Regions from separate parts of the Saccharococcus sp. Marseille-Q5394 genome, predicted to be linked through region 3. Evidence: riboswitches for the same ligand, from Rfam matches in the RefSeq annotation. Region 3 holds a riboswitch; each other region holds the start of a gene.
What was found. Region 3 has a riboswitch for S-adenosylmethionine ahead of OC538_RS16785 (methionine ABC transporter ATP-binding protein). Riboswitches for the same ligand answer to the same signal wherever they lie in the genome.
Positions count from the first base shown of each region.

Region 1: it holds a riboswitch for S-adenosylmethionine, as region 3 does, so the genes downstream of both, OC538_RS12255 (bifunctional homocysteine S-methyltransferase/methylenetetrahydrofolate reductase) here and OC538_RS16785 (methionine ABC transporter ATP-binding protein) in region 3, are expected to answer to the same signal.
Region 2: it holds a riboswitch for S-adenosylmethionine, as region 3 does, so the genes downstream of both, OC538_RS15020 (methionine biosynthesis PLP-dependent protein) here and OC538_RS16785 (methionine ABC transporter ATP-binding protein) in region 3, are expected to answer to the same signal.
Region 4: it holds a riboswitch for S-adenosylmethionine, as region 3 does, so the genes downstream of both, metA (homoserine O-succinyltransferase) here and OC538_RS16785 (methionine ABC transporter ATP-binding protein) in region 3, are expected to answer to the same signal.

Region 1 is NZ_CAMPPQ010000002.1:363,896-371,487, forward strand. Features, by position in the region: gene metH (methionine synthase) at 1-3,340, opposite strand, end outside; gene OC538_RS12255 (bifunctional homocysteine S-methyltransferase/methylenetetrahydrofolate reductase) at 3,333-5,180, opposite strand; SAM riboswitch class I at 5,457-5,563, opposite strand; gene OC538_RS12260 (histidine kinase) at 5,678-5,863, shown strand; gene OC538_RS12265 (biotin transporter BioY) at 6,109-6,705, shown strand; gene OC538_RS12270 (hypothetical protein) at 6,849-7,592, shown strand, end outside.
Region 2 is NZ_CAMPPQ010000002.1:870,579-878,170, reverse strand. Features, by position in the region: gene OC538_RS15040 (nicotinate phosphoribosyltransferase) at 1-1,423, opposite strand, end outside; gene OC538_RS15035 (MATE family efflux transporter) at 1,514-2,851, opposite strand; gene OC538_RS15030 (DMT family transporter) at 2,865-3,179, opposite strand; gene OC538_RS15025 (DMT family transporter) at 3,183-3,521, opposite strand; SAM riboswitch class I at 3,659-3,765, shown strand; gene OC538_RS15020 (methionine biosynthesis PLP-dependent protein) at 3,844-4,968, shown strand; gene OC538_RS15015 (NADPH-dependent FMN reductase) at 5,007-5,576, opposite strand; gene OC538_RS15010 (hypothetical protein) at 5,759-5,914, opposite strand; gene OC538_RS15005 (hypothetical protein) at 5,951-6,073, opposite strand; gene OC538_RS15000 (phytoene/squalene synthase family protein) at 6,614-7,435, shown strand.
Region 3 is NZ_CAMPPQ010000002.1:1,227,334-1,234,925, reverse strand. Features, by position in the region: gene OC538_RS16795 (MetQ/NlpA family ABC transporter substrate-binding protein) at 41-895, opposite strand; gene OC538_RS16790 (methionine ABC transporter permease) at 951-1,619, opposite strand; gene OC538_RS16785 (methionine ABC transporter ATP-binding protein) at 1,612-2,625, opposite strand; SAM riboswitch class I at 2,722-2,826, opposite strand; gene OC538_RS16780 (thioredoxin family protein) at 2,883-3,191, opposite strand; gene OC538_RS16775 (toprim domain-containing protein) at 3,204-3,545, opposite strand; gene gcvH (glycine cleavage system protein GcvH) at 3,603-3,986, opposite strand; gene OC538_RS16765 (arsenate reductase family protein) at 4,068-4,427, opposite strand; gene OC538_RS16760 (acyl-CoA dehydrogenase family protein) at 4,500-6,287, opposite strand; gene OC538_RS16755 (acetyl-CoA C-acetyltransferase) at 6,676-7,592, opposite strand, start outside.
Region 4 is NZ_CAMPPQ010000001.1:1,160,634-1,168,225, forward strand. Features, by position in the region: gene OC538_RS05800 (hypothetical protein) at 1-409, opposite strand, end outside; gene OC538_RS05805 (hypothetical protein) at 483-1,064, opposite strand; gene OC538_RS05810 (tetratricopeptide repeat protein) at 1,164-1,814, opposite strand; gene OC538_RS05815 (hypothetical protein) at 1,863-2,468, opposite strand; gene OC538_RS05820 (DMT family transporter) at 2,756-3,070, opposite strand; gene OC538_RS05825 (DMT family transporter) at 3,070-3,411, opposite strand; gene OC538_RS05830 (TetR family transcriptional regulator) at 3,502-4,071, opposite strand; gene OC538_RS05835 (YetF domain-containing protein) at 4,213-4,926, opposite strand; gene metA (homoserine O-succinyltransferase) at 5,027-5,935, opposite strand; SAM riboswitch class I at 6,136-6,242, opposite strand; gene OC538_RS05845 (YitT family protein) at 6,296-7,153, opposite strand; gene OC538_RS05850 (AbrB/MazE/SpoVT family DNA-binding domain-containing protein) at 7,351-7,592, shown strand, end outside.

The DNA of each region.
Region 1 (7,592 bases), 860 kb from region 3:
CGATGTCTTCCGGCTTCAGCAAACCGAACAGCTTCGACTGGTCTTCGAGGTTCGGACAAGCAGGATAACCGAACGAGAAGCGCTGCCCTTGGTATTTCGCGGCGAACCGGTCGCGCATCGTAAAGTCAGTTGCGTCCGGGAATCCCCATTGGTCCCGGATTTCCTGATGGATGCGCTCAGCGAACCCTTCCGCGAGTTCAAGCGCCGTCGATTGGAACGCATGGCTTTCAAGGAATTTCCCTTCGGCTTTCAACTGATTCGCAAAATCACGCACGCCGTGTCCTGCCGTCACTTGCATAAGTGCCACATAATCCATTTCACCGCTGTCGACCGTTTTCAAATAGTCGGCGAGGCAGAGGAATGGCTCCTTGCTTTGACGGGGGAATGTGAAGCGCTCGATCTCCGTCTTCGCGTCAATCGGATCATAAATGACCACGTCGTCACCATCCGCCTGTGCGGGGAAGAACTGATACAAGCCGGAAGCCGACAGATTGCCTGATTCCAAAAAGCCGGTCACCATTTCGTGAAGCTGCACAGCGCGCTCCTCGCCGTCCGTAAGCATCTTGTCGACATTGCCGCGCAACCCTAAATGATGCCCAATCAGCGTCCGCATATTGACGTATGGGTATAAATGCGAAACGGAATATTCTCTCAAAACACGCCTGCGCAAATCGGATGGCACGAAAACAGGCGCATCTTCCCGCACCGTCTTCACTGGCCTTGGCAACACTGCAACCGCTGTGTCGCGCGCCGCCCGGATCGCTTCCGACTCGAGGCGCTTCTCCTGCTTCTCGACGAGTTCGTCCAACAATGCCTCCCTGTCGACGCCTTGCAATCGGTTGGCAAGTTCCAACCCTTGCATCGCATCCTTCGCGTAGATGACAGGTCCATCATATTCCGCCGCAATCTTCGTCTCCGTAAATCTACGTGTCAACGCAGCTCCTCCGACCATGACAGGAGTATTAATTCCCGCCGCCTTGAAGTCCTGCGCGGTAATCACCATTTGCTGCGCCGACTTTACAAGCAGACCGGATAGCCCGATAATGTCAGGCTTCTCCTTGCGAATAACGTCAATCAACGTTGCGGGCGTCACTTTGATGCCGATGTCGATGACGCGGTACCCGTTATTGCTCAAAATGATGTCGACGAGGTTTTTCCCGATATCATGGACATCCCCTTTGACCGTCGCCAAAATGATCTTCCCTTTACCGGAATCGTCCTCTTTCTTCTCCATGAACTGCTCGAGGAATGAAACCGACGCCTTCATCACTTCCGCGCTTTGCAACACTTCCGCAACGATCAGCTGGTTATCATTGAACAGCCGTCCGACTTCCGACATCCCTTCCATAAGAGGTCCATTAATGACCTCGAGCGGGCTATCGTACATCTTAAGCGCTGCTTCAAGGTCAGGGATCAAGCCTTCCTTCGTCCCTTCGACGACATAATACGCGAGCCTTTCAGGAACCGTCTTCGGAATATCATCCTCGGTTTTCTCCTTCTTTTTATCCCGGTAGAAAGCAGTGAAATCCGCAAGCGTCTGGTCAGTCGTCGTGAACAAAAGATCATTCGCAAGCTTGATTTCATTCTCGGGAATAGAAGCGTACCGTTCCAACTTCTCTGTATTGACGATTGCGTAATCGAGTCCTGCCTGGGTGCAATGATACAAGTACACCGCGTTCAGCACTTCACGGCCGACAGGGGGCAGCCCGAACGAAACGTTGCTGACACCTAGCGTCGTCAAGCAACGAGGCATCTTCTCCTTAATCAGCCGGATGCCTTCGATCGTCTCAACTGCCGACCCGATGTATTGCGCATCACCTGTTCCGACAGGGAATACGAGGGGGTCAAAAATGATATCTTCAGGAGCGATTCCCCATTTGTTCACAAGCAGATCATAGGAACGTTCCGCGACTTCGAGCTTCCGTTCGCGCGACACCGCCATTCCGATTTCATCGATTGTCCCGACGACGACAGCCGCACCAAACTTTTTCACAAGAGGGAGAACCGCATCGAATCGCTCTTCTCCATCCTCTAAGTTGATGGAGTTGATGATTGCTTTTCCTTGGGAGAATTTCAACGCCTCTTCAATGACATTTTCATCCGTCGAGTCAATGACGAGTGGCACTTTCACCTTCTTGACGACTTCCTGCATGAACTTCTTCATGTCTTCAAGCTCATCCCGATCCGGATTTGCAAGGCAGATATCTAGCACATGGGCTCCGCCGCGCACTTGCGCACGCGCAACCTCCGCCGCCTCTTCGAATTTTTCTTCGACGATCAGCCGTTTGAACTTCCTTGACCCGATGACGTTCGTCCGCTCGCCGATCAACAGCGGTCGCATCGATGACTCATACAATAACGGTTCGATGCCTGAAACGGCGTGCTCATGCCCGTTTTCAGGCTTCTGGCGCGGGGCGAGACCGTCAACCGCTTCCCGTAGCGCTCGGATATGGTCAGGCGTCGTTCCGCAACAGCCACCGACCATATTCAGCCAACCTTTTTCCGCAAATCCTTTCAGCTTCAATGATAAGGATTCAGGTGATTCATGGTAATGACCTTCCTCGTCCGGCAAGCCCGCGTTCGGATAGCAAGTAACAAAGCTTGTCGCCAAATCGGAAAGAGAGCGCAGATGATCGGTCATGAATTCCGGCCCTGTCGCACAGTTCAATCCGACTGAGAGCGGCTTGATATGCTCGATTGAAATATAGAAAGCTTCGATGCTTTGACCGGCCAACGTCGTTCCCATCGGCTCGATCGTTCCCGAAATCATTACAGGTAGCTCGATGCCCGTTTCGTCAAACGCTCGCTTGATCCCAATCGTTCCCGCTTTCACATTGAGCATGTCTTGGCTCGTCTCCATTAATAAAAGATCTGCGCCGCCTTCGATTAATGCTTTTGCTTGGACGTAGAAATCGTCGGAAAGCTTATCGAAAGTAATGCCCCCTGTGACGGAAAGCGTCTTTGTTGTCGGACCGATTGCACCGGCGATGAAACGCGGCCACTCTGGTGTCGAGAAGTCGGCTGCACACTTTTTCGCGATTTCCACAGCCTTTTTATTAATTTCAGAAGCCTTATGGCCGAGGCTGAATTCGTCCAGTACGAGGGGGGTGCCCCCGAACGTGTTCGTGCAGATGATATCCGCTCCCGCCTCCAAGTAGGAACGGTGGATCCGGTCCAAAATATCCGGCCGTAAAATGTTCAGATATTCGTTGCACCCGTCATATTCCTCTCCGCCGAAATCGTCTTCTGAGAGGTCCTCCGCTTGCAGCATTGTGCCCATCGCTCCGTCTATGATGAGGATTCTGTTTTTCAGTTGTTGTTCGATTGGGTGTTTAGGCATGGACAAACTTCCTCTCCTTTTCCGCGTCTAACTCTTTAATATGGGTGATCAGTTCCAATGACATGTCATACCGCAGGAACGGTGTAATGATGTAGATGCCATTGAAAAGCTCCGCTGCCGTGTCGATCAGTTCCTTCGCGATTTCGATGCCTTCCGCGGTCGCTTTCTCGCGGTCTTCGCCGCAGGCAGCCATCCGTTCCAGCACCTCTTCGGATAGCTTGATGCCCGGCACTTCGTGATGTAGGAATTCAGCATTCCGTATACCCGTAAGCGGCATGATGCCGATGAAGATCGGCGTATCCAAATGCTTTGTAGCCTCATGTATATCAACGATCTTCTCTTTCGTATAAACCGGCTGTGTAATGAAATAATCCGCCCCGCATTCGATTTTCTTCTCGAGCCGCTTCACAGCACGGTCGAGGACGCGGACGTTTGGATTGAAAGCCGCTGCGACCGAGAACTTCGCTTTTTTACGTAGCGGCTTTCCTGTGAAGGAAATCCCTTCGTTCAGCTGTTTGATGAGCTGCAGCAATTCCATGCTGGAGACATCATAGACGCTAGTCGCTCCAGGGAAATCGCCAACCTTTGTCGGGTCGCCTGTGACGGCAAGGATATCATGGATTCCTAGGGCGTCGAGCCCCATCAAATGGGATTGCAGACCGATCAAGTTATGGTCGCGGCACGTCAAGTGGACGAGCGGCCGAACGTGATGCTCATGTTTCAACATCGATCCCATCGCCATATTGCTGATGCGAGGGGAGGCGAGGGAATTGTCCGCCAATGTGACGGCATCCACGCCGGCTGCATACAATTCGTTCGCGCCTATGAAATATTGTTCTGTCTCCAAATGGCGGGGTGTATCAAGTTCCACAATGACAGTCCGTTCCGTTTTCGCTTTGATGTGAAGCGGCACGTGTTCTGCGGGCTCAGCTTCACGGATAATGATCGGCTTCTGCGGAGTGACGGTCTTTTCCGTCACGGGCTGCAGTCCTGCCAAGTGCTTTTTTGCAGCGGCGATATGCTTCGGTGTCGTTCCGCAGCACCCGCCAATCAGACGGACGCCTTCATTCCGAAGGAGCGCGGCTGCGCGGCCGAAATAATCAGCCTCGGACGCGTAAACGATTCGACCATCCTCAACATCTAGCAAACTTGCATTTGGTGCGGCGGACAAAAATGCTCGATCCGGTATCGTCACTTTTTCAAATGCCTGGATTGTATGGAAAGGACCTAGTCGGCAATTGACACCGACGATATCCGCTCCCAGCGTTTCCAGCTGATGAAGCGCGTCATTCAGATGCATCCCGTTTTGCAATACGCCCGGCTCATCCATTGCGACTTGCGCAATAAGTGGTAGATCCGTCAGTTTCCGCAGCTCGGTGACGACTGTCGATAACTCTTCAAAGTCATAATATGTTTCCAGCAATAGTCCGTCGGGATCGCCTGAAAGCAAGGCGTCTGCCTGCTCACGGACCATCGTCAGTACTTCGGCAAGCGATGCATCGCTTTTCCGTATGCCGCGAAGTCCTCCGATCGTCCCAAGCACATATTGATTGCCGGGTTCCGCAGCGCGCTTCGCAATTCGAATCGCCGCCTCGTTGAGTTCCTTCACCCGGTTCTCCATTCCATAACGGGCAAGCTTCAAGGAATTGGCGCCATATGTATTTGTCTGGATGATATCCGCTCCTGCGTCGATATATTCGCGATGGATTTTCTCAATGATTTCAGGCTTCTCGACGTTCAATTCCTCATAACTGAAGTCGATGCCGTATGAATAGAGCAACGTCCCCATCGCACCGTCCGCCACCAGTACGTTATCTTTCAACCGATCAAGCAATCTCATAAGAAATCATCCTTTCTTCATTCGAAGTCCCGAACCTGCGTCATCAAGCCTGTAAAAACGCATAAATCGCAAAACGGACGCATAAATCCACACAGACACGCATAAACGCGAGCAGACGCGCATAAATCCAAAAATCTACGCATAAACGTCTTCAAAAACGCATAAATCCAGAAACTCACGCATAACCTCATCTTACCAAGACGAAAAATTTAGACTGCAATGAAAAATAAAAAAGCCTTCGTTAAAAAAGAAGGCTTTCAAGCGAATGCTCGCTCCTTCTCATCTGCCAAGCCGAAACAGGCCTGCTGGAATTAGCACCTGACCGTAACCGGCTGGTTGCTGAAGCTTCGACGGGCCAGTCCCTCAGCTTCTCTTGATAAGAATTAAATATGCAGTTGTTTGAATAATTTAAAACATCATATCGTTAAATGTTTGATACATCAATAGTCAAATTATGATAGAATCGGCATATGAACTTAAAATAGAAGGTGAATACGTTGAGGATTTTCAAATTTTCCATTCCGATCGCACTTCTTGTTGCCGGGATTTCCTGGTGGATGCTCCATAAAAACTTTCAGGAAGTTCCAGGGACTTCCAGAGTTTGGATAACAGTAGGCGCAGCTATATTAAGTGGAATCATTGCCCATTTTTTATTTCCGAAAAGTGAAGACGAAGAACGATAAGTCATTATGGACTGCCACCAAAAGTAGAAATCCTACTTTTAGTGGCAGTTTTTTTAATTAAGGAAACCCCGCGTCCAAAGCAAGCCGCTTTGCTTCCAAAGAAGCCACTCCTGCGTCCAAAGCGGACCACCTCGCGTCCAAAGCAAGCCGTCTAGTTTCGTTGGTTAACTCAAAATAAATATAGGTTGACACAAATTGAGTTAACTTTTATTCTATTTACGATAACTAAAATTATGAGGTGGATTATGACAACAGCTACAGTGAAAACAAAAAGCGGGATGAGTGCGCTCAGTCTCGTCTATTGCGGGATGTTTGCGGCATTGATGATGATCGGGGCGAATATTACATTTTTTGTGCCGTTCCTCGTTGTTGGTGGGGTTCCGATAACGCTGCAAACCTTCTTCGCCGTCTTGGCGGGTCTCCTTCTCGGAAGCCGGCTCGGTGCAATTTCCATGACGGTTTACATGGCGCTCGGCTTGGTAGGCGCGCCGGTTTTCGCAAAATTCCATGGGGGCTTCGGAGCAATTCTTCTTCCGACATTCGGCTTCATCGTCTCATTCATCCTTGTCGCGTACGTAGTAGGGAAAATTGTCGAAAAGAACGGTAGTTTGCGCAGTTATGTCATCGCGGCTCTTGTAGGACTCGTCGTAAATTATGTCATCGGCACGAACTGGATGTACTTTGCATACAAGCTATGGGCCGCTGCGCCGGACGCATTTACGTATAAGGTGGCATGGCTTTGGATGGTGCCTCCACTGCCGAAAGACATTCTGCTCTCGGTTCTCGCGGGGATTTTCGGTCACCGGATGTATAAGGTTCTAAGAATCAGGCGTGCACTTTAATATGTACAAAACTGGCTATCTGCAATGTGGAGCTTCCACAGATGCAGATAGTTTTTTTATGGAATCCACCAATAAAACGAATCGTATGCCATTCTCATCCGTATAGTAGAGGGGGATTAATTTCAAAAGAAGAGAGTGTTCATATGATAAATTTATTGCTGTTTTCATTGGTCGTTGGCATCGTTGCCGCAATGATCATCATGCCGTTGACATCCACTACTACAGAAGGGCAACCCGCCTTTAATCGGATCGGAGCGCTTTCTGCAACAGTCGCAGCCGTGGCGGTGCTCACGTTCGGCCTTTATTACGTCACGAATCTCGACCGGAACTGGACGTCGGTGTGGGCGCTGGCTCTCATCGCTACTCTAGCGGGCGCCGTGCTTTCAACCGGGAGGGAAAGAAGTGCCAAGGTAATCCTGTTTTTAGCGGCATTGGCGGGAAGTGCGTTCATCCTAAGTGCGCCACTTTTCAATGCGAATGAAAAATACAAAGCAGTCGAAATGGATCAGCAAGTGGAAATCAAGGCGTTCGACGAAACGAAGACGCCAGCAAGCGTTCCACCAAAATTCGCCCGGAATAAAATGAAGAAGGCGTTCGGTCAAGTGCCGAATACGAGCTATTATGAGCTAGGCAACTTACAAATCCAAAAAGTCGATGGGAAATTCGTTTACATCGCGCCTGTCGAATTCTCGGGCTTCTTCAAATGGATAAACGGAAAGACTACTCCAGGATATTTCACGATGAGCGCGACCGATTCGGCGGACAATCCAAAGTTCGTCAAGACGGAAATGTCGTATACACCATCATCGTTCTTCCACAAACAAGTAGAACGCCATATGCGGATGGCGATGCCGGATCTCATCTTTTACGGGGATGTACAACTTGAA
Region 2 (7,592 bases), 360 kb from region 3:
TGCGCATTTTATTGTCCCAACATTTCTGGCTCAAGTCGACCGGGTACTCCTCTGGATTCAAGGAACGTTTATATTCATCCCATAATAAATCTAAATTATCGTGGGCGAACTGGCGCATTTCATTCAATGTAGGATTTTTGTAAATCACATTTCCACCTTCGATCACTTGCGTATGCAAGTTCACAGCATCGAAGTTCGTTACGAATTTGGATATGAATGTGTGAACCGGGTGGAACATTTTTATCCTTTTTTCCACTGTCGGGTCTTCGTCGTACATCGTGATGTAATCGCCTTCCGCCTTGCCGTTTTCCCTGTCGATGATCCGATAGAGCTTCTTTTGGCCAGGCGTCGTCACTTTCTCGACATTGGACGAAATTTTAATCGTATCTTCCATTTCACCGTTTTCATTCTCAATGGCAACGATTTTATATACCGCGCCGAGAGCCGGTTGATCGTAAGCGGTGATCAGCTTCGTGCCGATCCCCCATACATCGACCTTCGCCCCTTGCGCTTTCAAGTTCAAGATCGTGTACTCGTCCAAATCGTTCGAGACGACGATTTTCGCGTCGTGGAATCCTGCTGCATCTAGCATTTTCCGGGCTTCCTTCGACAGGAATGCAATATCGCCGCTGTCGAGGCGGATACCGATGAAATTGATTTTATCGCCGAGCTCCTTCGCGACCTGAATGGCCGTCGGGATGCCGATTTTCAGCGTATTGTACGTATCAACGAGGAATACACAGTCCTTATGCCGTCTCGCGTACGAGTGGAACGCTTCGTATTCGCTTTGATAGGCCTGGACCAATGAATGGGCATGCGTTCCCGCAACCGGGATGCCGAAGCGTTTGCCGGCACGGACGTTGCTTGTTGCTTCCACTCCTCCGATGACAGCGGCACGCGCTCCCCAGATTGCAGCATCCATTTCGTGAGCCCGTCTGCTTCCGAACTCCATGACGACTTCATCTTTGACGACTTGCTTAATACGGCTCGCCTTTGTTGCGATGAGCGTTTGGAAGTTGACGATATTGAGCAGTGCCGTCTCGATGAGCTGGGCTTCCGCCAACGTCGATTCCACTCGCAGGATCGGTTCGTTTGCAAATACAAGTTCCCCTTCCTTCATCGAATAAACATCCCCCGTAAAACGGATGTCTTTCAAATAAGATAGGAAATCCTCTCTATAGCCGAGCTCTTCCCGTAAATAGGTCAGGTCGCTCTCACTGAATTGAAAATCCTTTAAGTAATCAAGGATCCGCTCAAGTCCCGCAAAAATCGCATAGCCATTACCGAACGGAAGGTTTCTGAAGTACAGCTCAAATACCGCTTTCCGTTCATGAATGCCATCCGCCCAATACGATTCCATCATGTTGATTTGATAAAGATCTGTATGTAGCGCCAAACTGTCGTCAGCATATTTCGAAGTCATGTCAAATCTCCTTCTTCCGCATCTTCTGATAGTTTCAGTATACACTATTTACCCTTGTTTTCATTATAAATAACATGCGCCTAAATTGCCTCATTCTCCAAAAATATCGGCTTGTTTCCACTTTCCGAACCGGTAATACAGGAATGCGATGATGCTGCTAATGACGAAACTGACACCGATTCCGAGGGCAATCCCCTTATCTCCCATGAAGCCAGACAGGAAGTACGTAACGGGGTAACGTAATATCCAAAACGAAATGATATTGAGCACAAGCACTTGGAACATTGCCCCCGATGCCCGGACAGCGCCATTGAGTACGAAATTGATGCCTAAAAAAGGATAGAAAAATGCTATCATCTTCAAATAGTCCGCACCAAAACGGACAGCTTCCGCTTCGGAAATGAAAAGTCGGATACCGGCCCCCGCAAAAGCGTAGACAATTCCGGCGATGGCAAACATAATGCCAAGATTATATAGAAAGCCGATGAACGTAATCCTGTGGACACGGTTCCACTTCCCCGCACCGATGTTTTGTCCTGCCATACTATTCACTGCCGTTCCGATCGCTTGCGCCGGCAGCATGATCAGACTATCAAGCCGCTGCGCAGCCCCGTACCCCGCAACTACCGCAGGGCCGAAAGAAGCGACGACACTCATGATCGCCATGACGCCTGCCGAAATGACGCTCATTTGCAAACCCGCCGGAATGCCCAATTTCAGTATATCAAGCACTTCACGCTTAGCCGGCAGATGCGGCTTTGAAAACGGCACGAGCTTTTTGCGAACGGAATAAATTGCGCCAGTCGCAAATGCAACCCCTTGGGATACGATTGTCGCAACCGCAGCTCCTTGGACGCCCCATCCGAAGACGGCAATGAAAATCGGATCAAGTACCGTGTTTAGCAGGACGGCCGTCAAAACGAAATAGATTGGCGTCTTTGAGTCGCCGACAGACCGGAACACGGTGTTGATGAAGTTATATCCGAACAGAAACAGAATCCCGAAAAAATTGACACGCAAATAGGACGTTGCCATTTCAATCATCGAGTCGGGCGTTCCAAGCAATGCCAAAATCGGCTTCGCTAAAAAGAAGCCCGCAAAACTTAACACAACAGACATGATCGTCAATAAAACGACGAATGCGTTCAAATAATTACGCAAGCCTGCCTCGCTCCCCCTCCCCTTCTGCTGGGAGAGGATTGTCAGCGCCGCATTATTCAGGCCGATGACAAAAGAGAGGACGGTAAACACGACAGTACCCGAAATCGCAACTGCGCCAAGCGCGTCGGCACCGATAAGGTTTCCGACCCATAAGCTGTCGATAAATTGGTAGGACACTTGCAAAAGGTTCGTGAGAATGATCGGTGCTGAATAAAAAATAAGCTGCTTTGCAAGCGGGCCTTCCGTAAAATCATATTGTTTCGCCATGGCGCTCCCCCCTTCATCCAAATACCTTCAGTCCGACCGCCCCTCCGATGATCAAGCAAAGGAATAGCATCCGTTTCCACCCGGCTGCTTCCTTGAAAAACAGGATGCCCATAAGGACGGCACCCGCCGCACCGAGTCCCGTCCAAATCGCATACGCAGTCCCCATCGGAATGTCGCGCATTGCGAGGGACAGAAATATAAAACCGACCGAAAACGTCCCGACGATGAGCAGCAGGCGGGGCCATGATCTTTTCTGCAAATAAAGATTAATGGCCATGACGCCGAAAATCTCCCCTAAACTTGCGATGACTAAATATATCCACGCCATATCTCAATCGCCCCCTTCCGTTGCTTCACCGGATGCAGCCGTCGTCATTTTTATCCCGATAACTCCCACGATGATAATCGCGATGAAGATCACTTTAGCGATGGAAAACTCCGCATTGAAAAACAGGAAATCGATTAGAACGATCGCCGCCGCTCCGGAACCGGTGAAGACTGCATACACCGTCCCGGATGGCAACGTCTCGCATGCCTTTATAATTGCGTAGAAGCTAATGACGATTGCAACGATAGTCCCTGCCCACTCGAGTACCGAATCGGAATACCGAAGTCCGATCACCCAAAAGATCTCGACGATCGCCGCCAATAAAACATAAAGCCAAGCCAATGGAAATCCTCCTCATCATTCAACATGCACCCATTATAGCAAAAGGTCACGGACATTCATTTCCGAAACTTCTTGCAATCCGTCTGGATGCATGATAACTTTAGATAAATGTTTTTTCTAACAATTACATATTTTGATTCTTATCACGAGAGACGGAGGGATTGGCCCGATGAAGTCTCAGCAACCAGCCCGATTTTGGTATGGTGCTAATTCCAAAAGGCGAACTGCGCCTTGAAGATAAGAAGATTGATTTCAACGATGTTGGAGGCCCTCTTCTTAATTGGAGAGGCCTCTTTTTTACTAGGCAAAGGAGATGGGCAACTTGACAAAGCAGAGCATTAACACAAAATTGGTGCAAATAGGAAACCAGAGCGATCCGAGAACCGGGGCGGTCAATCCTCCCCTACATTTTTCAACAGCGTACAAGCATGATGGATTGGGTCTATCAACCGGTTACGATTATACACGGACAAAAAATCCGACACGGACGATCCTCGAGGAAGGCATCGCCAATTTGGAAAACGGCGACCGCGGCTACGCGTGCAGCTCGGGCATGGCAGCGATTCAGCTCTTCCTTTCGCTGTTCAAATCGGGAGATGAATTGATTGCTCCTGACGACCTATACGGTGGCACATTCCGATTGTTTGACCATTACGCAGATCTGTATAACGTCCGGACGTCGTATTCTTCTTTTGATAACGTCGAGGAAACGGAAAAGCTGATCACCGAAAACACGAAGGCGATCTTCATCGAAACACCGACGAACCCGCTGATGCTGGAAATCAATATCGAACAGTATGTAGAGATTGCGAGAAAGCACAACTTGCTTGTCATCGTCGATAATACATTTTTGACTCCGTACTACCAACGCCCGATTGAGCTCGGGGCAGATATCGTCATCCATAGCGCGACGAAATATATCGGCGGTCATAATGATGTGCTTGCCGGGCTAGTCGTCGCCAAGGGAGAAGAGCTGTGCAACCGTCTAGGCGAAAATCATAATGCGATCGGCGCGACGCTTTCCCCGTTCGACTCCTGGCTCGTCATCCGCGGATTGAAGACGTTGCATGTGCGCATGAAACAGCATGATGCCAATGCGAAGGAACTCGTCTCTTATTTAAAAAACGAACCGCTTGTCGATGACGTCCTCTATGCAGGAAAAGGCGGCATGATTTCATTCAGGGTACGGGAAAGCGAATGGGTCGATCCGCTATTGCAAAACTTGAAGCTCATCACATTTGCCGAAAGTCTCGGAGGAGTGGAAAGTTTGATCACGTATCCGACGACGCAGACCCATGCAGAAATCCCTGAGGAAGAACGGGAAAGGCGCGGTGTCGATAAACGGTTATTGCGTTTCTCGGTCGGACTCGAGGAAGCCGAAGACTTGATCGCCGATCTTAAGCAAGCCATCAATGCAGCGGCAGAAACGACGGCTGTCAGTCAATAATAAAAAAGGCCGTCTCGGTGAACGAGACGGTCCTTTTATTATTTAGAGATTTCAGCTAACTCTTTTCTTTGCGAATAAAAATCGATGAAGTTGTTAACGACTTTATCCAAGAAATCAATCGTCGCTTGGTCTGTCAATTGACCCGTTTCGTCCATTTTCTCATGGACGGAACCGATATATACTTCATTGTTTGGCAAGAGCGCAGGAGAAAGCATCGGGTTCGTCAAAATCTCACGTAAATGCAGTTGAGCACGGACACTTCCCATCACACCCATTGAAGCACCGATCATGAAAGCAGGCTTGTCTTTAATTGCGAAATTGCTTCTCGACAGCCAGTCGACAGCGTTTTTCATTACTCCTGGAATGGAGAAGTTGTATTCAGGCACTGCAAATAGGACCGCATCGGAATCCCGAACGTTATCCAGGAAATCTGTAACGTTTTCTGACGGATTGCCTTCTATATCAACAGAAAACATTTCGACATCATTAATGAATACAGGTGTAATAGTAAGTTTATCTGCATATTTCTTCCTCAAATATTCAACCACTTTCAAGTTGTATGAAGACGAGCTTGTGCTGCCGATAATCGCTTTTACTGATATAGTCATGTTGTTGGACTCCTTCTCTTTTTATCTTAGCATTGCCTCTCTATAGGAAGGTATGCGTTCCCCTATAAAACTGGGGCATCATTTATTGACCTGGTAATTATCTCACATTCAAGATACTTTTCGTATAAATCTGCTCATAAGAAAAGAACGTTCCCCTATTTGCTTAGGGAACGCTCCATCTTTTAATTGAAGAAGCAGAAGAAAATCGTCCAGAATGGAACGTTTTTCCGCTCTTTCTTTTTGCGTTTGAGCGCTTTTTGCTCCATGCGGAACTGTTCGACTTCCTGCCGCATATCTTCCATATGTCGTTGAACTACTTCTCTATCAATTGTATACATATATATTCTCCTCTTGGAGAGGGACCTTAAACGAGATTACAGTCGACGTTCACCTATCGTGCCGCCGTTATCATCTAACCATTTTGGAGATTCCCACTCCATCAATTTTGTTTTATTTATTCGTTCATGCTCTTCATGTCTCGCGTTTTGAATAATCATTTTGCTTTTCCTCCTTTATTTTTTAGTTGAATCAATTCACTTGCGGGGAACATCGCTACCCACTATCCAGAGACACCATCATCAATACTTTCCGTTGCAGCCCTACATTAATCATCGGAAACACTCCTTTTCATCTAGTTTTTGTTTATATGCCACACGCACAGCGTGAAAACACCGAATATTCTTTCATATGAAGACACAAAAAAGCACACGCCTTTTGCATAAGCGTGTGCTCATATAAAAGAACGGCATACCATGCCATTCCTCGGTCTACAATTAGAAAGAGAGATTAGTCAGGCACGGATCAAGTATGAAGTTGTTTATGATTACGATTGCTTTTTTCATTTTCCGTACCTCCTCTATTACTAGAATAACTTACTTTCTGAGGATACCATTTCCAATTATTCATTGTCAATAGGTAATTTGAAAAACTTTCTCTATTTTTATTTATTCTACAACGATAGGGTTGGCAACTGCTTCATGGAATAGTGTATGATATTCAATAAGAACTGCTTCAAGAAATGAAGGAGGACCCCTATTATGAACGAAGCGAAACTGCAAAAAGAAGCGATGCACGTACTGAAGCTGACGAGCAGAACCTTCTATATTCCGATTAAATTATTGAATCCCACCTTGCGGAAGACGGTAGGCTCCGCTTATTTATGTATGCGTGCGATAGATGAAATAGAAGATCATGAAGAACTGCATCCGGAAAGCAAGCAGCATCTGCTGCAGTCGACGAGCAAGCTGCTGCAAACCGACCTATTTGACGTCGCGGCGTATCGCGCTCTCCTCAAGCCCTATGAAAACCTCTTGCCGGAAGTGACATTGCGACTTGGCGACTGGCTCGCCGTCTGTCCTGCAGGCATCGTCGCCAAAGTGAAAGAGTCGACGAGCATCATGGCGGATGGCATGGCAAAATGGGTCGGCAAGGATTTTCTTGTGCAAACGAAAGAGGATTTAGACGACTATACATATTATGTAGCGGGTCTTGTCGGTGTGATGCTTTCCGATATTTGGGAGCAGTATGACGGGACAAAGACGGATCGCGACTTGGCGATCGGGTATGGTCGCGGATTGCAGGCGGTGAATATGCTGCGCAATCAAGAGGAAGATGCGGAGCGCGGCGTCCGTTTCCTTCCTGAAGGATGGGACAGGCATGACCTGTTCGAGTATGCAGAGGCGAATTTGAAAAAAGCTGATGACTATATCGAATCGATTTCGAATAAAAACATCCTGCTGTTCTGCAAAATCCCGCTTGCCCTTGCGAAGCGGACGATCGGCGCAATGCAGGGCGGACAGGATAAGATGAACCGCGCGGAAGTTGAATCGACAGTGGAAGCGATTTTGAAAGAAGTGTAAGAAGGTTTGAGCGCTTGTTTCCCGTTTTATGATCACTTCTCGGGGGTTATGATCACTCGCCATGTTTTATGATCACTTGAAAGAGTTTATGATCACTCGCCGTGGGTTATGATCACTTGACGGGGTTAATGATCACTTGTTAGGATTTATGATCACT
Region 3 (7,592 bases):
GCCTGTCTCCGATGAAACGGAAACAGACGGCTTTACTCAATTAGTTAACAGGAACGACAGAACCGCCCCATTCTTTCAAGATAAATTCCTGAATTTCTTCAGAAGTCAATACTTCTACAAGCGCTTTGATCGCTTCGTTGTCTTCATCTCCAGAACGGACCGTAATGACGTTTACGTAAGGAGAATCCGTTTTTTCAATTGCAATTGAATCTTCAAGCGGGTTCAAGCCCGCATCGATTGCATAGTTAGAGTTGATCAAAACTGCGTCGCCTTCATTATTATTGTATAGAGTTGGAAGCAATGCTGCTTCGTAATCCGGTTCAAACTTCAGGTTTTTCGGATTGTCCACAATATCTGTAAGTTCCGCTTTCACTTTATCAACACCCTCAGCAAGTGTGATCAAGCCATTTTCCTCAAGCATTTCAAGCACACGGCCATGATCCGAAACCGAATTGCTCATAAGGACTGTTGCACCGTCCGGCAATTCATCTAATGATTTATATTCCTTCGAATAAACACCCATCGGTTCGATATGGATTCCTCCCGCATTGACAAAGTCGTAGCCGAAATCAGCAATTTGACTTTCCAAGTAAGGAATGGTTTGGAAGTAGTTCGCATCCAATACACCTGATTCCAAGTCTTTGTTAGGCAATATATATTCCTGGTATGTTTCGATTTCCAAGTCGATTCCTTTTTCCTTCAATAACGGCTTCACTTTTTCCAAAATGACGGCATGCGGTGTATTGGAAGCGCCGACTACGATTTTCGTCGATTCTTTATTGCCGCCATCAGCATTCTTGCTTCCGCTAGCCCCATCTTCTTTATCTTTTGTCCCGCAAGCTGCCAAAGCAAGCACGAGAACCGTCAATAGTAGTGCAGATAATACCTTCTTCATGATTTCTCTCCCCATTCTTAGATGATATTTATAATTAACAGGACACTCCTGCAAATTATCGCTTGTCCAATTTCTTCACCGCAAAGTCGCCGATGATCTGGATTGCAAATACGACAATCAAAATAATAATAGTTGCGACAATCATCACGTCAGTCCGGCTTCGTTGGAATCCTTCATAGTATGCAAGGTTTCCGAGCCCCCCAGCACCGATGACTCCGGCCATTGCCGTATATCCGACAAGTGCGATCGAAGTTACTGTAAGCCCCGAAATAAGAGCAGGCATCGATTCGGGCAGCAATACTTTGAAGATGATCGTACTTGTTTTAGCACCCATCGATCTTGCAGCTTCAATAACACCTCTATCTATTTCACGAAGGCCGATCATGACCATTCTCGCATAAAACGGTGCTGCTCCAATGACAAGGGCCGGGATGGCCGCTTCCGGACCACGGATCGTTCCAACGAGCAACGTCGTGAACGGGATAATCAGGATAATTAAAATGATGAAAGGAATGGAGCGGAATATATTAACGAATGCTCCAGTGACGCCGTATACCAATCTATTTCTCCATAGCTGGCCGGGGCTTGATAAGAATAAAAGTACGCCAAGAACCAGCCCGAATACGAAGGTATACAGAGTGGAGAGCCCTGTCATATATAACGTTTCAATAGTCGCTTCCCACATTTTATCCCAATTGACGTGTGGTAATAAATTCTCAATCATTGCCAATCACCTCTGTCTGTACACCTTGTTCATGTAGATAGGCAATCGCCCCGTCAATATCTTTCTCTATACCGACAAGCTGTAAAATGAGCGAGCCGTAAGCGCCGCCTTTCGTGTGGGATATATTCCCTTGGACAATATTCACGTCGATCTCAAATTGTCGGATCAAACTCGCCAATACAGGCTGCTCCGTCCGTTCCCCGACAAAGATTAGTTTTATGAGTGTGCCCCCAGGCAAATGGGCAAGTGCCTGTTCGGTTCCCTCGGGTTCCGTCACTTGGGAAACGAACCGCTTTGTAATCGGAGCTTGCGGTGACTGGAACACGTCCAGCACAGGACCGATTTCCACGACTTTTCCGGATTCCATAACCGCTACACGATGACAGATCTTCCGGATGACATGCATTTCATGTGTTATTAGAACAATCGTCAATCCGAGCCGTTCATTAATGCTTGTCAACAGATCAAGGATGGCATCTGTCGTTTCCGGGTCAAGCGCGGAAGTCGCCTCATCGCAGAGAAGTACTTCAGGATCATTCGCCAACGCCCGTGCAATACCGACACGTTGCTTTTGACCACCGGAAAGCTCGGATGGATAGGCATTCTCCCTTCCGCTTAGTCCGACGAGTTCGATTAGTTCGGCCACCTTCCGTTCTCGCTCCGCTTTTTTCACTCCCGCGATTTCAAGAGGAAATGCTATGTTCTGCTTGACCGTACGGGACCAAAGTAAATTGAAATGTTGAAAAATCATACTGATTTTTTGCCTTGCTTCACGCAGTTCTTTGCCTGTGAATGCCGATATTTCACGGTTTCCAATTTTTATTGTTCCCGTCGTCGGAGTTTCAAGCCCATTCAAAAGGCGGATCAACGTACTTTTTCCGGCACCGCTATAACCGATGATACCGAAGATTTCACCCTCTTCGATCGTAAGGGAAACATTATCCACCGCCAGGATTTCATCGTTCAGCCGGCCAAAACTTTTTTTGACGTCTATCAATTGAATCATCACTATCACCTCTACACGATCTTTTCCATAATAAAAGCCTTTCTGCAGACAAGCAGAAAGGCTGAAACGTTATATTCAAAAAAACGTCAATCCGATCTCTCATCTCTCAAAGCAAATGCTTTGCGTGATTTGGCACCATTTCACATTCGTGACGGTTGCCGGGCTTCATAGGGCACTTCCCTCCACCTCTCTTTATAAGAGCGACATATTCAGTTAAAGTTAATAGATATACTTATATCATGAACTTCTGAGGTATGTCAATCTATTTTCTCAAGAAGATGCGGAATCGACTGGAAAGCGTAAATTTTATGGACAATCTCCCCATCCTTCTGAATTAATAAACAAGGGACGCTTTCAATTTCATAATCAACAGCGAGATCCTCCACATAATTCAAGTCAGCCTTCCCAATGGGCAGATCCGGTTTCATGGCAGCAATGACTTCAATCATTTTTGAAGCAACCGCACAGGTTCCGCACATTGGTGTGTATAAATAAAATATTGATTCGGGATAAACATTTTTGCTGTCTTCCCATTGCGCACGTGTCCAATTCTCAATAGTGGCCACTCTTCATCACCTTCATAGTAAAAATTCGGGATGCACATCAAAGTTTTCGGAGAGGAGTATGGCTGCAAGCACTCTGTATGGAGTCGTTTCAACTTGGCGGTAAACCCGCTCTGTATAAAGGTGGATCGCTTCAGGATAATCCCTTTTGAATAAAGTCCGGATCTTCTCTCCGGATTCATCGGCATCCAGAAAAACGAACAGGTCACAATCCTCATAAGGCATAAGCATCTCATCGATCCGATACGGACTCACTGTCCCATTCGTACAAATGATCTCAACCGGCTCAGCCAGCACCTTTTGTAATCTTTTCCGGTCCGAACCGCCTTCGACGATGAGGACTTTATGAGTATCCACCTGCACCCCTCCATTGAAAAAAGCGCCGGAGTTTGGTCCAAGCGCCACTTCATTTACTTACTCGCCTACAGTCATTTTGTCATAGTCTTCAGCTGACATGAGTGCATCTAGCTCAGCTTCGTCTGATGCTTCCACAACGATCATCCAAGCACCTTCAAATGGAGATTCATTCACCAATTCAGGGCTGTCTTCCAATTCTTCGTTCACTTCGACGACTTTACCGCTGATCGGAGCATATAATTCAGATACAGTTTTCACTGATTCAACACTTCCGAATGGCTCATCTGCTTTCACTTCATCTCCAACTTGCGGCAATTCAACGAAAACGATATCGCCAAGTTCGGATTGCGCAAAATGTGTAATACCGATTCGATACTTTCCGCTCTCATCCTTTACCCATTCGTGCTCTTCTGAATAACGAAATTCTTTAGGTGTGTTCATCCCGTACCCCTCCATTAAGTATGCATTTATTGATTTCCATTCAATTTTGACATATTCGGAAGCTAAAGACAAGAAAGTATATTACGCTCCCCAAACTTCCTCATACGTTTCTTCCTTGAAGCCGACAGTCACATTTGAGCCATCCGTAACAATCGGTCTTTTGATAAGCATGCCGTCCGTAGATAACAGTTCGACCTTTTCATCAGCCGTCATTCCAGGCAGCTTGTCCTTCAAATTCAACTCACGGTATTTCATTCCGCTCACATTGAAGAACTTCTTAATGTCCAGGTTGGAGTTTCCGATCATTTGTTGAAGTTCCTCTTTAGTCGGTGGATTTTCAACGATGTTGACCTCTTTGAATTCCAACTCCGCGTTTTCCAACCACTTTTTCGCTTTCCTGCAAGTTCCGCATTTCGGATACCCGTAGTATGTTAAAGACAATTCGCAACACCTCCATTTTACCTAAGTATAACAGAGAAGCCGCCCGGGATAAATCCAGGGCGGTGTGTGTAATCAAACGATGTATTTTTCTGCGTCAATCAATTTAACGGATGCTTCGCGTTTTTTCGCGATGATGTTGTATGGATTCGAACGCGTCAATTTGCGTAATGCGGAAAGCATCATCCGTTGGTTATCGCCCTCAACGGAAGCAAGAAGTGTCTCCTTTGCGTCCTTTTCAATTGCTTCGAACGCTTCCTGACAGAAGATTTCCGTGTACAAGATCTTTTGCTTCTCTTTCTCTTCACCATTTTTAGCAACCGCTTTTTCCGTACGGAGCAATGCGGATTCCATAGCGAAGACGTTGTTTGCAATATCAGCGATGTTTACTAGGACTTCCTGCTCCGCTTCGAGTTTCGTGCCGAAACGTTGAGCGGCCATTCCAGCTGCTAGCAAGCCGATTTTCTTCGCATTTTTCACGAGCACTTTTTCTTGAGCCAATGCTTCGTCCCCGATTTCTTCAGGCATCATCATAAGAAGCTCTTCCTGCAAGCTTTGTGCCTGTTGAAGCAATGGCAATTCGCCTTTCATTGCTTTCTTCAAGAACGTACCAGGAACGATCAGACGGTTGATTTCATTTGTTCCTTCGAAAATGCGGTTGATGCGTGAGTCGCGGTAAATGCGCTCCACTTCGTATTCCTGCATGAATCCGTACCCGCCGTGCAATTGGACCGCTTCATCAGCGATATAGTCAAGAACTTCGGAGCCGACAACTTTATTGATGGAGCATTCAATCGCGTATTCTGCAATTGATGCCGCTACCGCCTTTCCATCTTTTTGCTGCTCCGCCGTCATTTGGCTGTTGCGCTCTTCAAAGTATCCGACTGTACGGTAGATCAAGCTCTCCGTCGCATATAGCTTAGAAGCCATCGTTGCAAGCTTTTCCTTCGTTAGATTGAATGAAGAGATTGGCGTCTTGAATTGTTGGCGCTGGTTTGCATACGTGATTGCCAATTCAAGAGCGCGTTTGGAACCGCCGATAGTGCCGACACCTAATTTATAACGGCCGATGTTCAAAATGTTAAATGCGATGACATGGCCTCTTCCGATTTCCCCTAACAGGTTTTCAACAGGAACTTGTGCATCTTCCAAAATCAATGTACGAGTTGAAGATGACTTGATGCCCATCTTCTTCTCTTCTGCCCCGACAGAAACGCCTGGGAATTCTCTTTCAACGATGAATGCCGAGAATTTATCGCCATCGACTTTTGCATAAACGACGAATACGTCTGCGAATCCTGCGTTTGTGATCCATTGCTTTTCACCGTTCAAGACGTAGTGAGTGCCGGCTTCGTTCAATTTTGCAGTTGTTTTTGCACCAAGTGCGTCTGATCCGGAGCCTGGCTCAGTCAATGCGTACGCGGAAATTTTATCGCCGGATACGGAGTTCGGCAAATACTTTTTCTTCTGTTCTTCATTACCGAAAAGGACGATTGGCAATGTACCGATTCCGACGTGCGCTCCGTGAGTGATGGAGAAGCCACCCGCTACGGACATTTTTTCAGCGATCAACGCTGATGAGATTTTATCGAGGCCGAGGCCGTCGTATTCTTCAGGTACGTCTGCACCGAGAAGACCGAGGTCTCCTGCGGATTTCAATAGTTTTACAGAGTGTTCGAATTCATGTTTTTCTAAGTTTTCCACGACTGGAAGGACTTCGTTTTTCACATAGTCCTCTGTTGTTTTCGCGATCATTTTTTGTTCGTCTGAGAAGTCTTCTGGTGTGAATACGCGTGATGCGTCGATGTCCTCGATGAGGAATGCTCCTCCGCGGATGAAATCCTTTGTTGTTGTTTCAGTCATTATATATTCCTCCTCTTAAATAGTAATTTAAATACGGATTTCCGCTACAGGCGGACGCTTTCCGGGGGGCACGGCTTCAGCCGCTTCCCTCGCGCAAGTGCTCGCAACGCTGCGCTTTTGCTCGCAAACGCCGTTCTTCGTAACGGCGTTCGCTCAGTCCAGGGTCTTCAGCTCGTGCTAATCCCCCAGGAGTCGCCGCCTTTCGCTGCAATCCTAAGTGTCTATTTTAAAACGCATAAATTCACTACAAATACGCATAAACGGTCCCAATTACGCATAATTCACCGGAATCACGCATAAATGGTTTCAAAGACGCATAAGACGCCGGTAAGCCTCATAAATCTGCGCAGACACGCATAAACGCTTCTAAAAGCTCATAAAGCACTTCTTATAGCAGTTCAAATACTCCGGCTGCGCCCATTCCGCCGCCGATGCACATTGTGACGACGCCGAATTGCTTGCCTTGGCGTTTTAGTTCGTTCATCAATCGAAGTGTCAGGACGGACCCTGTTGCGCCGAGTGGATGGCCTAGGGCGATTGCTCCACCATTGACGTTGACTTTATCCATATCCAGTCCTAAGTGGCGGATGACTTGCAGTGATTGGGATGCGAATGCTTCATTCAGCTCCCATAGGTCGATGTCCTCGATGGATAGTCCAGCAAGTTTCAATGCTTTCGGAACAGCTTCAATCGGTCCGATGCCCATCACTTCAGGCGGCACGCCACCTACGGCGAATGAACGGAATTTCGCGATCGGTTTCAAGCCTTTCCCTTCGGCAATTTCGCGATCCATGACGAGGACGGATGCAGCTCCGTCGGATGTTTGGGATGCATTTCCGGCAGTGACGGATCCTTTTACGGAGAATGCCGGGCGTAATTTGCCCAACACTTCCATTGAGGTACCCGTACGGACGCCTTCGTCCATTTCAAAGAGGACCGTCTTTTCCTGGTACTTGCCGTTTCCGTCGACAAAACGTTTCACTACTTCCACAGGAACGATTTCGTCAATAAATTTGCCAGCTTCAATTGCCGCTGCTGCTTTTTCATGTGAACGGACAGCGAATGCATCTTGGTCTTCGCGGCTTACGCCGTACTTCACTGCGACTTGCTCAGCTGTATGGCCCATTCCCATATAATATTGGGGAGCCGTTTCTGCCAATTTGAAGTTCGGTCTGATCGTATTCCCCATCATCGGTACCATGCTCATCGACTCGACGCCGCCAGCGATGATCGCTTCGGACTGGCCGAGCATGATCCGCTCTGCCGCATATGCGATCGATTGAAGGCCCGAAGAACAGAATCGGT
Region 4 (7,592 bases), on a different contig from region 3:
CACTATCACTTCCCAAGGCCTGAACTGTTATATGATCGTGGAATTTCCTATCACCGAATTCCCATTCAAATGACCAACCATCATCCCCATCTATGTCAATTCCAATAAGTGTTCGTTCACCCCAAGTCGCTGTTCCTGTTGGGGTTATCCAAAACAATACTGTTTCAACATTTTCCACTTCCGCAGAAATAGTCATTGTACGAACACCTTTCGGAACAATGGACCAACCATTTTCCTTTTCTAAATCTGTGCTAACCTCTAGAATTTGAGCTTTGCCACCGTTATTTTCAGAAATACCGGGTATATCCTCTACGCTTTTCTCCGGTTGTTTTTCGTATACATCATTATTACAGGCTGAGAGAATCAGTATGAACAATAAACAGAGCGTAACGATTGGAATCCGCCGCATATGTATCCTCCTATTATTTCATCTCACTATTCATCTGTGACAATCAGTTATTCGTTGGTATCGGCAATAAGTGCTATGGCAAGTATTGTTCAGTCAGCATTACGATCTTATTTTCCACAATATAAATGTTGAAGAAGCGATCATATTCATTTGCGGCTTCTTTAAACTCGTCGGCAGTTGGTATAGTTTGCAATTTATCCCCTTTAAGAATAAAGTAATTTGCATCCAAATCCACGGTGACAATTTTTGTCTCTTGCTCCTCTATTACAAAACCATTCGGCGCTTCATTATCCTCTTTCTTTTCAGCGAATTTAACTTCTAATGTAATAGTAGCCCCACTTGTATTAACGTCTTTAACAAATCCTTGCCGACTATTAATGCCAGGAACACGAGACAAAAGGTTCTCCATTATATAGATCTTATTATGTAGTTCATTATAGGCTTCGTTTTCATCCCTGGCCCTGCTTTCCAACATGACATACAACTCTTTAATTTTATTCTCACTTTCGATAAGTTGCTCATTCAATTGTGATAGTTGTTCTTCTAAATCCCCATTTACTTTTGTAGTTGCAGTTTGCTCTGCCCCTTCTTCCTTTGTACAACCAACTAATAACACCAGCAGTATACCTGCGTAGATGACACGTAGTTTTTTCAATGTACTTCTCCCTTTTCCTAGCACTATTATTTGGCCTTATTTACAAAAGCAGGTTTAGGCAGCTATATAGCCTACAGAAGATATCAATCGTTGTGTCGGTCAAATTTCATCAAGCATTCCATTTACCTCAGTCACTCCGACAAGATTCTCTCCTTCTATAAACGCTAATATAGATTGTTCGAAGTAGCGCTTAGCCTTTCCAATCTCCCCTTTGGCTTTATTAATTTCTCCAAGCCCTCGCAGAGAACATCCAAGTGCAATCTGATCGTTCGATTGTTCAGCATATTGAAGGGATTGATACATCAGTTTTTCAGCCTCGAACAAATTATTTTTCTTTAATAAAATATAACCTTGCTCGTAATAATTAGCCGCAAAGCCTAAATGCCAATTTGGATTACTGCTACTCAATAATGTTAATTCCTCATTAAATAATTCTTGTGCTTTATCGTAGTTCTCTGCCATCCGCTCCACCATGCCCAACTGATGGATCGCGATGAGTTCATCTTGATAATTTAAACTCGACTTAGCTATTCCTCTAAGCTCATCATAAATTGACCGCGCTTCATCAAATTTCTTCAGTTCACTTTTTACATAACCCAACCAATGCAATGCGGCTTCGTATTTGGTTGACCTTATATCCATTAAACTGAGGCAGTCCTGATATATTCCTTCTGCTTCAATAAGTTGATTGTTCTCAAAGAGTTCAAATGCCCCGCTTAATTTATCATCAATAGATTCTGTACAACTCATGAATCCCCCTTCTTCTAACGCACAATTTGGCCTAAATAGGTTTATAAGTTATGCGTTAAGAGTGACATAACTCATCAAAATAATGAAAAATGCCACTATTTCTAGGTTGACTATAACTACATTCGGCTTAACTTTGGAGAGCAGTTTCACTCGTTTCACTAAACTGGCGTCTAACGTGATAAGCAAATAATAAAAGATGAACAGACCAAATAAGAACATGATAATCGCCGTAGTATACTCGTCACTTTGCCAGAAGGAAATTGCTAAAAATAACGCCCATATACTTTTAAAAATACCAAGTAAACTTTCAAAGGGCTTCGTAAATGTTGCCATCATATATTCCGTATGTTTTTCTGTAATTGAATAATCCTCGTTGCATTTACTTATAAAGGCTATATGCCCCGTTTGAAGGACCATCGAAATGACTAGCATGATTAAATAGGCTAAGCCAAAGACGGTACCTACTAATAAAGCGTCTGATTCTATTAATTGATGGAGCGCGAGAGGTAAAGGAAGCCACATTGCGTACATTAATGCCATCAGTAGATGCAAGAAAGCATATTCATTACTTCTTGCCATTTTCTTGAATGTAAAGATGATGATCAAATATAGTAGTACCCCTATCCACCCCAGGATCATTGTCGAAATTAACATGACTATCTCCTTCTAAATACCAATTTATTAGCAAACTTGATTATCATTGCGCAGTAGCCGCCCGGCGTTTTATTTCATAGTTCAAAAAAACGCCCTCATTTCTTCCGGTAATTCCTCTATGCAAGAACTTTTAAATTCTTTGTTCCAGGGGACGTCAAATCATTAAATATTCTAACATCACTCTCTTCATTGTATAATACTGCCAAATAACTTGCTATCACTATAATTAAATTAAAATAAAAGCGGGGAAGCAACTTTCTTTCAAGTTGTTCCCCGCTTTCTACTATTCACGATAACGCCTTCAATCCAACAACGCCGATAACTATCAAAAGTAGGCTGGCGATACGTCCTATGCTTCTTGATTCACCGAAAAATAGCATATTGATCAATACTGCACCTGCAGTTCCTATGCCAATCCACACTGCGTATGCAGTGCTTACTTGCAAATAGTTGAACGACATATAGAGAAATGCGAACGCTGCTCCAAATCCTCCGCCGAACAAAATGGTATTGGTGAATGTCTTCTGTTCACTATATTTATTCAACCCGACAACGCCGACAAGCTCGCTTATTGCCGCTGCGAATACAAATAACCAGCCCATCACTTAACCAATCCTTTCTTTTCATCCACGCCATCAGCAATCTTCAGTCCAATGACGCCTACAACTAATATGGCAATGAAAAACAGTTTGCCTGCTCCGAGGGTTTCCCCGAATATAAACACATCCATCAATGCGGTCCCAACTGTTCCGATTGCTGCAAAGATGGCATATACGGTACCCGTCGGAAGGTTTTCACAGGCTTTCGCCAAGAAATGAAAATCGACGAAGATGAAAAACACGATTGGAATCCAATGCCACCATTCGGAGGCGACATTGAAACCGAAAATCCAGACCAACTCGAAAAAGCTTGTTAGCGCAACATAAATCCATGATTTGTTCATAATATTTTCTCCTAACTCGGCGGGTGACTGACTGTCATTCATTTTTATAATGACAAGTCGTCAAAGGCTTATTGCCAATAATAATAGGCATTAATACGCAAGGGCATGCTTTAAGAAATTTTTCACTTCATTCTTTTGTATGACCGCTTCATCTTCCTTGTCAGTGTCGTATAAATAAATTTGTTCCGCAGCTGATTCCACGAGACCAATCACAAGTCTTGCCGTCCTCTCAGGATTGACGGTGTTCCGGATTACACCTTCATCAATTGCTAGTTGAAGACCCTCACTCACCCATTTATAGAAAGGCGCGTATACGGTCTCCCAATTTTTCAAGTGCTCTGTCGATGCTAAACCTGAATAGATAAGTGCTTGAATTTCATGATACTCTTCATTTACTTCGAAAATCGCATCAACGAGCTGCTCCATCCGTTTTGGGAACGGTGCGTTATCCGATACTCTATCCGTCACAATCTCTAACGTTTTTGCGACCATCACTTCGGCTATTGCCGGCATGAGTGATAATTTAGATGGGAAATATAAATAGAAAGTTCCTTGAGCAATCCCTGCCACTTTCACGATATCGGATATCTTCGTCTTTTCGATGCCTTGCTTGCGGAAAACTTCTATCGCCGCTTTTATGATTCTTTCCTTCTTATCCAATTACCGTCCGCCTCCCCACTGAATGACTGTCATTCATTATACCATAAAAAATAAGCAAATCGGGGTTTTTGCTCGTTGCCGTTAATTGAATATGAGGGGCAAAACAAGCTTCCCCTCATATTGAGACTCCCCTTACACTATCTATTTCTTTTCAGTTCGCTGATCAATATGCAATGTGCCGTCAGTTAGTATTTCTGCATAATACACTTGCTCCACTTTACTGAACCCATTTTTCTTCAGCTGTTCATAAACCCATTCTTCAGTCAGCTTCAATTCAGTCAAGTTTTCTTTAATTAATTTCCCATCCGAAATGATTTCAGTCGGTATATATTTCGGCTCATTGCCAGGTGCTTTCACATCTTTGCGTGTTGCAGTCTCTTGGGCCGCCTTTTTCATGACGCTTAACTGGCCGTTCGTTTCGAGAATTGCATAGTTCACGTCTGCAACAGCGAAAATGCTCTGCTCACGGAGCATCATATTGAGATCGTTCAATGTGAGTCGGGCCTTTTTCATGCCTTGTTCACTTATTTTTCCTCTGTGTATAATAATAGTTGGTTGATCATCAAATAAAATTCGCGCTTTTTTTGACTTTACTGTTAAAAAGTTCACAAATACTGTTAATATAGCCCACCAAATCATCGCAATGGCACCATTCAGAAAAGGGGTTTCCGATTGCGCGGAGATCTCACCAGCGATAGAACCGATTGTAATCCCCGTAACATAATGAAAAAAAGTTAGTTGTGAAATCTGCTTTTTCCCCATGAATCTGGCTAGTAGCATGAGAATGATAAAAGTAAAAGTTGCTCTAAACATCATTTCCCAAAAGTCCAACTTTGAAATTACGTCTGAAATCATCTATTCACACCTCCGCTAACGCTAGTGTGTGATAGAACTATGACAATATACGGATGAAAAAACCTGCAAATTCAGTTCATGAATTCGCAGGCTATTATTTTCATTCCCACTCGTAAGGTGTTTCTTGGTAGACATAATAATTCAGCCAGTTTGAGAAAAGAAGATGAGTATGTGAGCGCCACGTGTTCGACGGCTCCTTTGTCGGGTCGTCGTCCGGAAAATAGTTAGCCGGGACGTCAATATCAATCCCTTTCTTCAAATCCCGTTCGTACTCTTCGCCGAGCGTGCATGCATCATACTCCAAGTGCCCGGTGATCATAATATGTTTGCCGTCTTTTGAAAGGATGATGAAGGCACCTGCATCTTCCGAAACCGCCAACAATTGAAGGCGAGGATCCTGGTCAATCTCATCAATTGAGACCGACGTATATCGGGAATGAGGTGCAGTGAACAGATCATTGAATCCGCGTGCCAATTCGACAGTCGAATCAGTCAATCGATGGTTGAAGACTCCGGATAGCTTTTTCGGCAACTCATATTTATCGATGCCGTAATGATGATAAAGTGCGGCTTGCGCGCCCCAGCAAATATGTAAAACGGAAGTTACATTTGTTTTGGACCAGTCCATGATCTGTTTCAGTTCTTCCCAATAGACGACGTCTTCGAATTGAAGATGCTCAATCGGCGCTCCTGTGATAATCAGTCCATCGTAGCGTCTATTCTTGACATGCTCGAATGTAGTGTAAAAGGATTCCAAATGATTTTTGCTTACATTTTTCGATTCGTACGTCGCAGTGTTCAAGAATGAAACATTGACCTGCAACGGCGTATTTCCGAGCAGCCGAAGCAATTGTAGCTCTGTCCTTTCTTTTTCAGGCATTAAATTCAGGATGAGGATATTTAATGGACGGATATCTTGGGTCGTTGCCCGCCCTTCATCCATGACGAAAATCTTTTCTTCTTTCAACAGTTCGCGTGCCGGTAATTGTTCCGGGATATTGATTGGCATTACGTTTCCCCCTTTTTAATATACAAAAGCGAAGGGCGCCCGCCCATAGGCGACAGGCATAAGGCGAAGATGCAGTGTGGCGCTTTTTGCCACAAAGCAGATTTGACTTATGACCCGAGCTTATGGCGCCCGAAGTCTAGACGACAAATAAAAACCCCCGTTCCAACAGATAGGAACGAGGAGTTGCATTTGTTTTATCGTTCTTATCTCTCAAGATTTACATCTTGTTGGAGGTAGCACCTTCCTGCTATTGCAGAGGTTGCTGAAGCTTCATCGGGCCAGTTCCCTCAGCTTCTCTTGATAAGAAATATTCAATTATGATTATTATATCATCTTTAATCGAATTGTATACCGGTTTCTTTAACGATGAACTTTCGCTTTCGAAAAACCGAGTCCTAGAATTTCCGATGCATTGAGAAAAATGACAAAGGACGAAGGCTCAGCGGTCTGAAGCAATTTCTTCAAATAAACGGCTTCGGACTGTTCCACAACGCATAGAATCATTGTTTTTTCGTCGTTTGAATAGCCACCCGTTGACTTCACTTTCGTCAATCCCCTATCGATTTCATTCTGGATAACCGACTGGATCTTCTCTTCGTGTTCAGTAATGATTAGGACAAGCTTCGTGGGCGACGTTTGCAATTGGACGAAATCAATCACTTTGCTTGTAACGTATATCGACATGAGTGCGTATAAAGCGAGTTCAAAATTGAAGACAAAAGCTGAAGTGACAACGACAACCCCATCAACTATCAGTTGGGAGAATCCGCTTGAAATGCCCGTGTATTTCTTTAGGAGTTGGGCAATTAAAGCCGTTCCGCCTGTCGAGCCATTCCCCCGGTAAACGATTCCTAACCCAATACCTAGCATAATGCCGCCATATATAGAACTTAGAAACGGATTGTCGACGGATAACTGAAGGTCTCCCGTCAAATAAATGACAAACGGGACAAAAAAAGTACCTACAATTGTCTTTGCACTGAATTCCTTCCCTGCCAGCAATAGCCCCAGTATGATGAGCGGGATATTGATCATCCATTGCACATATGCAGGATTATATTCGAATAGTTCATATAGGATTGTACTGACCCCTGAAATGCCGCCCGCCGCGATACGCGCCGGCAAGAAAAATATATTGAATGCAAGTCCGACTAGAGTCGCTCCTGCAATGATTTGAATATAGTCAAAAACGATGGGTCTTTTCTGGATGAATGACATGATTGGTTCCCCTTTCTTAGACGACCTTCCTATTCTATCAAAATAAATCACATACTTAAACGTTTTAAAGCGGTTATAAGAGGAATAGAGAGAATAGGAGAGAAAAAGAGAGTATACTAATTTTTTTGTATTTTTATAATTAACTGGTATAATAGTAGGACAAGTAACAATAATACAAAGTTTCAAGGAGGATCATAATGCGTAGCTTAGGTATTGTCAGAAAGGTTGACCATCTCGGCAGGATTGTAATCCCTAAGGAATTAAGAAATACGTTGAAACTTGATAAAGGTGCACCAATGGAAATTTTCGTGGATGACGATATGATCATCCTCCGTAAGTATGTTGTGGATTCGGCTTGTATCGTAACCGGGAATATCACCTCAGAAAACAAGAGGCTATCCAATGGCATGTATATTAGTCCAGAGGGAGCGGAAATCCT